Regions from separate parts of the Paenibacillus sp. MMS20-IR301 genome, predicted to be linked through region 2. Evidence: riboswitches for the same ligand, from Rfam matches in the RefSeq annotation. Region 2 holds a riboswitch; the other holds the start of a gene.
The links. Region 2 has a riboswitch for S-adenosylmethionine ahead of metA (homoserine O-acetyltransferase MetA). Riboswitches for the same ligand answer to the same signal wherever they lie in the genome.
Positions count from the first base shown of each region.

Region 1: linked by a shared signal. The riboswitch ahead of LOS79_RS30680 (methionine ABC transporter ATP-binding protein) and the one ahead of metA (homoserine O-acetyltransferase MetA) in region 2 are both predicted to bind S-adenosylmethionine.

Region 1 is NZ_CP135275.1:7,132,232-7,135,644, reverse strand. It holds gene LOS79_RS30685 (methionine ABC transporter permease) at 1-184, opposite strand, end outside; gene LOS79_RS30680 (methionine ABC transporter ATP-binding protein) at 184-1,200, opposite strand; SAM riboswitch class I at 1,309-1,444, opposite strand; gene LOS79_RS30675 (Cthe_2314 family HEPN domain-containing protein) at 1,536-2,282, opposite strand; gene LOS79_RS30670 (UbiD family decarboxylase) at 2,312-3,413, opposite strand, start outside.
Region 2 is NZ_CP135275.1:3,495,906-3,499,318, reverse strand. It holds gene LOS79_RS15220 (HRDC domain-containing protein) at 1-350, shown strand, start outside; gene corA (magnesium/cobalt transporter CorA) at 426-1,361, opposite strand; SAM riboswitch class I at 1,783-1,913, shown strand; gene metA (homoserine O-acetyltransferase MetA) at 2,041-2,958, shown strand; gene LOS79_RS15205 (PLP-dependent transferase) at 3,080-3,413, shown strand, end outside.

The sequences.
Region 1 (3,413 bases), 3.6 Mb from region 2:
ATAATACCGAGTAAACAGCTCTGATAATAATGTTATTTGATCTTCCCCATAAATATAACACAATTCCGAGCGGTAAACCAAGAATAATTGTGAATATTCCTGAAAAAGCTAACATTTTTAGTGTGGCTACCGTTGCATCCAGCATTTCCTGCCAGTTAATATCATTAAAATTCAAGCCGCCCATCAGGAAATCACCTCCACATCAAGGCCCTGGGCCGTAAGTTCCGTAAGTGTCGCGCCTACTGCCTCAGAAGGTCCCTCGAACCGGACAATCAGCTGGCCGTAGGGTATGTCCTTGATGGTCGAGATGGTCCCCTGCAGAATGGCAAAGTTGACTCCCGTTCCCTGGGCAACATGCGAAAGGGTGGATTCATATGTTTTCTGGCCAAGGAATGTTATCTTAACAGCTTTGGTATATCCTTCATGCACCGCGTCGATCGCCTGGCGCAGCGGCCCGTCAGACTGGGCTTCACTGCGGATGAATTCTTTCGTAACTTCATGCTTCGGTTTCAGAAATACCTGCGCTACCTCGCCCTGCTCCACAATTCCGCCGCCATGAATGACAGCCACTCGGTCGCAGATACTTTGAATGACATGCATCTCATGAGTGATCAGCACGATAGTCAGGCGGAATTTTGTATTGATATCCAGCAGGAGGCGCAGAATAGAATCAGTCGTCTGCGGATCAAGCGCTGAAGTCGCTTCATCGCACAGCAGTACATCAGGGTCGCTTGCCAGCGCGCGGGCAATGCCGACACGCTGCTTTTGACCGCCGGAGAGCTGCGCCGGGTATTTGTTCCAGTGCTCCTCGAGCCCGACCAGAGCCAGGAGATCTTTGACTTTACGCTCAATCTCTGTCTTGGAGGTGCCGGTCAGCCGCAGCGGAAAGGCGATGTTGTCGAAGACGGTTGCTGAGGATAGCAGATTGAAGTGCTGAAAGATCATGCCGATTTTACGCCGCTGCTCCTGCAGCTGGCCCTGGCTGAGAGACGTTAATTCCACCCCGTCTACCCATACCTCGCCCTCTGTCGGGCGTTCCAGCAGATTAATGCAGCGGATCAGTGTGCTTTTGCCGGCACCGGAGTGGCCGATAACACCGAATATTTCGCCTTTTTTAATCGACAGGCTAAGTCCCGAGAGTGCTGTTGCCGCTTTACTCCCTTTTCCGTATACTTTGGTCAAATCCTTCAGTTCAATCAATCGTCCCGTCCCCCTTAGAGCTGATAATGCTTGTTAATGCTTTATGCAAAAAGACCCCCTGCGATCCGTGCAGATCGCAAGAGGCCCTGTGTGTATAATGACAATGCCTTCTCATCTGCCAAATACCGCAAACCTGGCGGCATTGTAGGAATTAGCACCATGACATTTGCGCGCAGCAGTAAGCTGTATACAAACCGGTTGCCGGGCTTCATCGGGCCTATCCCTCCGCCGCTCTCGATAAGATAAAAGTATGAAGTTTAATATTCCGCCAAATGTCAGGAATTAATGTATGCCTAAGTATATTAAGTTTCCTGTTCTTTGTCAAAGGTAAGTTTTTACGAATGCAGCTGCCTTGGCTTCAGGCTGGAAGCAGCTTTGTTCCTATGCCACTGCTCGTTGCTGTACCTGAATGCGGCAGACAAGGATTTGCTGGCCATCTCCACGCCTTGCTTCAAATCCTCGAGATGGCTGTCGAGATCCTCGAGCTGAATCCGGTCATGCAGACCCTGATGGCGCTGCCAGAGATCATCCGTCATCTCCGCGTTCATATAATGAATCTCGGCATTGCGCCGTTTGCGCAGATTCTCCAGCGGTTCGCGGTAGGAATTCTTGATCCCCTCCAGCTCCGTTGCGAGCGGCGTATGTGCTTTAAGCAGCTGAAATTGCCGCAGAACCGTAAAGTAGGAGAAATGTGCCTTAACCTTGCTCGTGTTCAGATCATACAGGCTGTTCAGCACCGTTCCGAGCTTGTCCAGCAGGGAGAAGACACGGATAAAGCCGTTTTTATAGAAATACACATATCTGGCGTACTCCCCCTGCTCATCCGGTGACATATCATCCATATAACCGGCCACTACGGACCTCCGGTAAAAGGCCGCAGCGAACCAGCTCTGCTCCAGCTCGTCCAGTGATGAAATCAGACCGCGTGTCCATATTTCCAGCTTGCGGTATTCGTGGTCACGGTCTTCATGCGCGTTCATCTCCTTGCGCAGCATGGAGGCAACCTTCGCCATGTTGTCCATGGCTTCGGCCAGCACCCCGCTGTTCTCCCGGGGCGGCTCTCCCAGCAATATCCGCAGCATATGATGGTCCTCCTTATGAAATGATGACTCTATACAAGAGGGAAATAGTGCTTCCAGTTGCGGTTCACCAGCTCTACGGTGTCTTCAAGGGGAACCAGCTCTTCCGGATATCCCCGCTTCATCCTGGCATCAATGACAACCGGCAGCGAATAGCTGACCGTATTACGCCTAACCTTCATTCCGGCATAAATATCATCTGCCGGGTTGAACCGGGTGAACACGGACCACAGGAATGAGGTCTGTGTTCTGACCGCCGCTTCCGCATCGTCCACAAGCACGATCAGCGGCCAGTCTGCAGGCTTTTCCTCAAATGAAGCCACAAGTCTGGCCGGCAGCTCTGCGTCCTCTTCATAGGATGCTCCGGAAACGGCTAAACATCCTCCGCAATAAGGAACAGCGGCGGTGATTGCTGGAAGCAGCCCGCCGGTGTACGTTCTAGGCAGCTCACGGACCGGATTCCCTATACCCAGCACCACTGCTTTACTGCCGTGATTCAGCCTCGGGCCGGTATAATCCAGCGTATCCATTGAAGTATTAGCCAGGATCAGCAAATCCGATTCCGGTTTGAAGCGTTCAAGCACCGTTTCCAGCAGCTTAGGGAAATCCGTCAGCTCCACCTGTTCACTGGTCAGGAAGAGGAACTTCGTCAGGGACAGCTGGCCTTCACCCAGAATACGAAAAGCTGCCGCCACCGCTTCCCTCGAATAGCTCTCCCGCACCACAGCCGCGGTCAGGGAATGGGATCCGGTCTCGGAATACGCCCAGAGCGCTTTAACGGAAGGCATCAGCAGCGGATAGGCCGGAGCGAGCAGCCGCTGCAAATAATCCTTAAGGTAATAATCCTCCTGGCGCGGCTTGCCGGTAATCGTTGCCGGAAAGATGGCATCCTTGCGGTGCCACATCCGCTGCACATGCATTACGGGGAAATCATGCTGCTGCGAATAGTAGCCGAGCTGGCTGCCATACGGGCCTTCCGGCCTCCGTTCAAACGGCGACACGCGCCCGCGGAGCGAGAATTCTGCCTCAGCAGGAATCCGGTGCCCGCCTAACGGATCCTGAACCATGGGCAGCTTGCTGCCGAGCATAAGTGAAGCCAGCATCAATTCGGGAAGACGCTCCGGTACGGGTGCA
Region 2 (3,413 bases):
TGCTTCAGGCCATTGAGGCCGGACAAGGCATGGAGCAGATCCGGGCGCTGAGCGGAATTTCCCGGCGCGAGATTCTGGAGGCAGCCGAGGAACTGGAGAAGGACGGATATTCGGTGGAGAAGCTGATCACATTTGAACTGAGCGAGGTTAGTCCGCTGGAACAGAATAATATATGGACGGCCTATGAACTGATGGGTGATACCTTCCTGAAGCCGGTGCTCTACAAAGCATACGGAGAGGATTTCGCACCCGCTGAAGGACTCGATATGTACTATGAGCGCCTGCGGCTGATCCGGCTCCGCTTCCGGCGGGAGCAGCCGGTGAAGCTGGGGCTGGCTACAAATCTGTAGACAATCAAAAAGACGAAGGCTTCCTCTACCCGTGGGTTAGCGGCGCCTTCGTCCTGCGTATTCGTCCGGTATGGTTCATAGCCATTCCTTCTTGCGGAAAACTACCAGCATTCCGCAGCCGAGTGTTACCATGACGGCAATAACTCCGTAGTAGCCGTACTGGGAATGGGTCTCGGGAATATTATCAAAGTTCATACCGTAGATCCCTGTAATCACGGTCAGCGGCATGAATATTGTAGTAATTGCTGTAAATACCCGCATGATTTCGTTGGCGCGGTTGGCGATACTGGACTGATAAGCTTCCCGTAAGTTGCCCATCAGATCGCGGTAGGTTTCGAAGGTTTCCGAAATTTTCACCGCATTCTCATAAATATCACTGAAATACTTCTGCAGCTGATCGTCGATCAGGCGGAGATCCTTCTTGTTCAGCGTGTTGATAACTTCCTTCTGCGGTCCGAGCATTTTCTTCAGCCAGAGAATTTCACTGCGCAGACCGATGATTTCGCTGAGATGCGATTTCTTGGTGTGCATGAGGATATCTTCCTCCAGCTTCTCAATCCGCGCTTCGATCCGGTCACCGACGGAGAAGAAGTTGTCAACGACAAGGTCGATTAACAGGTACAGGAAACGGTCAGGCTCACTGACCTCCTGCTCCCACAGGATGGGCTTCAGGACGCGCAGCTCATGGATCTTCTGCTTGGTCACCGTAATGATGAAATGTCTGCCCAGGAATACGTTAAGGGCGCGGAGGAATATTTCCTCGTCATCAAACCGGATGCTGTTGACTACAATGAAATAATGGCTCTCATAGATCTCCAGCTTCGGGCGCTGATCCTCTTCACTGAGGCAGTCCTCGACAGCCAGATCATGCAGATTGTACAAAGGCTGAAGCTCCACAAGATCCTCAACATCGGCATCAATCCAGTAGAACCCCTCTGCAGGGGCTGTAAGTGTTTCTTCAATATTGTCAATTGTCGTAAAAATTCCTGCGTTCACCAGCCGGATTTTCATCTGATTCACTCCTTCTGTCCCTGTCTTCTCCAGGGATATGCTAATTAAAGCACAGGGAAAAAATCAGCTTGGCCGGCGGTACAATCACTGACGAAGGCCAAAAGACGTACGGAGAGCATGAAGAAGAACTGCCCCCGCCGCCGGCAAGCTGATGTTAATCCTGTGTGGTTGTTCTTTCTGCGTGCCTATTCGCGAGCCCGGGTCGCCTTCCATTCTTCTCTCACCTCTTCTTTTCGCCGTTTATGGTTGAAACACTTGTCTAGTATAACGCCGGGGTATGCCTCTTTCAAGAGAAATTCTTTTCATAATATAGGCCCCTTAGCATTGTATGGACTTGACGAAAAGGAGGTTCATGATTTAAAGTGAATTTTAAGCAAAAGTTCTGAGGAACCACCGGTGGTACCCAACTGAATACAGCTAAATCTTATCAAGAGCAGGTGGAGGGACTAGCCCGATGAAACCCGGCAACCGGCGTATCTACGCACGGTGCTAAATCTTGCGGAAGCTCGGCAGGACGTATACGTCCGGCGGAAGTTCTCTGGCAGATGAGAGAGGCGCATATGACTGCAGATATATGACCTTTCTCGCCTGAGAAAGGTTTTTTTTCGTACTCTTTTCACCACACATGATAGAGCACGCCCAGGCGGAATCTAAATTCAGTTAAGGAGTGGACACAGCAATGCCAATTAAAATTCCCGACAGTCTGCCGGCCAAAGAAGTATTATCCGGTGAGAATATTTTTGTAATGGATGAGAGCCACGCCTTTCATCAGGATATCCGTCCTCTGCGGATCGCTATTCTAAATCTGATGCCGACCAAGGAAACGACCGAGACGCAGCTGCTGCGCCTGATCGGAAACTCGCCGCTTCAGGTGGATGTGGTTCTGCTGCATCCCAGCTCCCATACCTCGAAGAATACCTCTGCAGAGCATCTGAAGAGCTTTTATAAAACCTTCGATGAGATCAGCCACCGCCGGTTCGACGGCCTGATCGTTACCGGCGCTCCCGTAGAACAGATGGAGTTCGAGGATGTCAACTACTGGGAAGAGCTGAAAGTTATTTTTGAATGGAGCAAGCAGAATGTAACTTCGACCATGCACATCTGTTGGGCGGCACAAGCAGGACTGTATCATCATTTCGGTGTTCGCAAGGTGAGCCTGCCGGACAAATGCTTTGGAGTTTTTCCGCACACGCTGAGCCATAATAATGTCAAGCTGCTGCGCGGCTTCGATGAGGTGTTCCATGTGCCGCATTCCCGCCACACTGATGTATCCCGGGAGGATATTGAGAATCATCCGGATCTGCAGATTCTTGCCGAATCGGAAGAAGCCGGAGTGTATCTGGTGTCGGCATATGAGGGGAAGCAGATTTTTGTCACCGGGCATTCGGAATATGATCCGTTCTCTTTGAAATGGGAGTATGACCGGGATATCGCCAAAGGCATGGATATTGAAATTCCGAAGCACTATTATCCAAAAGATGATCCTACCCGTACACCGCCGGCCGTTTGGCGCGCCCATGCCAACTTATTATTCTCTAACTGGCTCAATTACTATGTATACCAGGAGACACCTTACGATATCGGAGCGTTTATTTAACACAATTATTTATATAGAAGCAAAGTAAAAGCGCACTACACATAGCTGATGCTTCCGAAGCTAGTTTGTACGAAGAAATTCAGGGAAGCAAATGCTAACAAACTTTTAGGAGGCAATGGGAATGGACGAGAAACTGAAGATTGAGAGCAGACTGGCACAGATTGGTTCACTTGAGGACCCGGCAACGGGGGCGGTTAATTACCCGATATATAATGCGACGGCTTTCCGTCACCCGAGACTCGGTCAGAGCACAGGCTTTGACTATATCCGCACCAAAAATCCTACCCGCACCGTACTCGAAGACGCGGCTGCCGCACTGGAATCCGGCGATGCCGGCTTTGCCTGTGCCTCCGGGATGGCTGCCCTGACTACAGTATTCGCCCTGTTCGGACAAGGCGACCATCTCGTGGTATCGCTGGACCTGTACGGCGGAACTTACCGTCTGCTTGAACGGA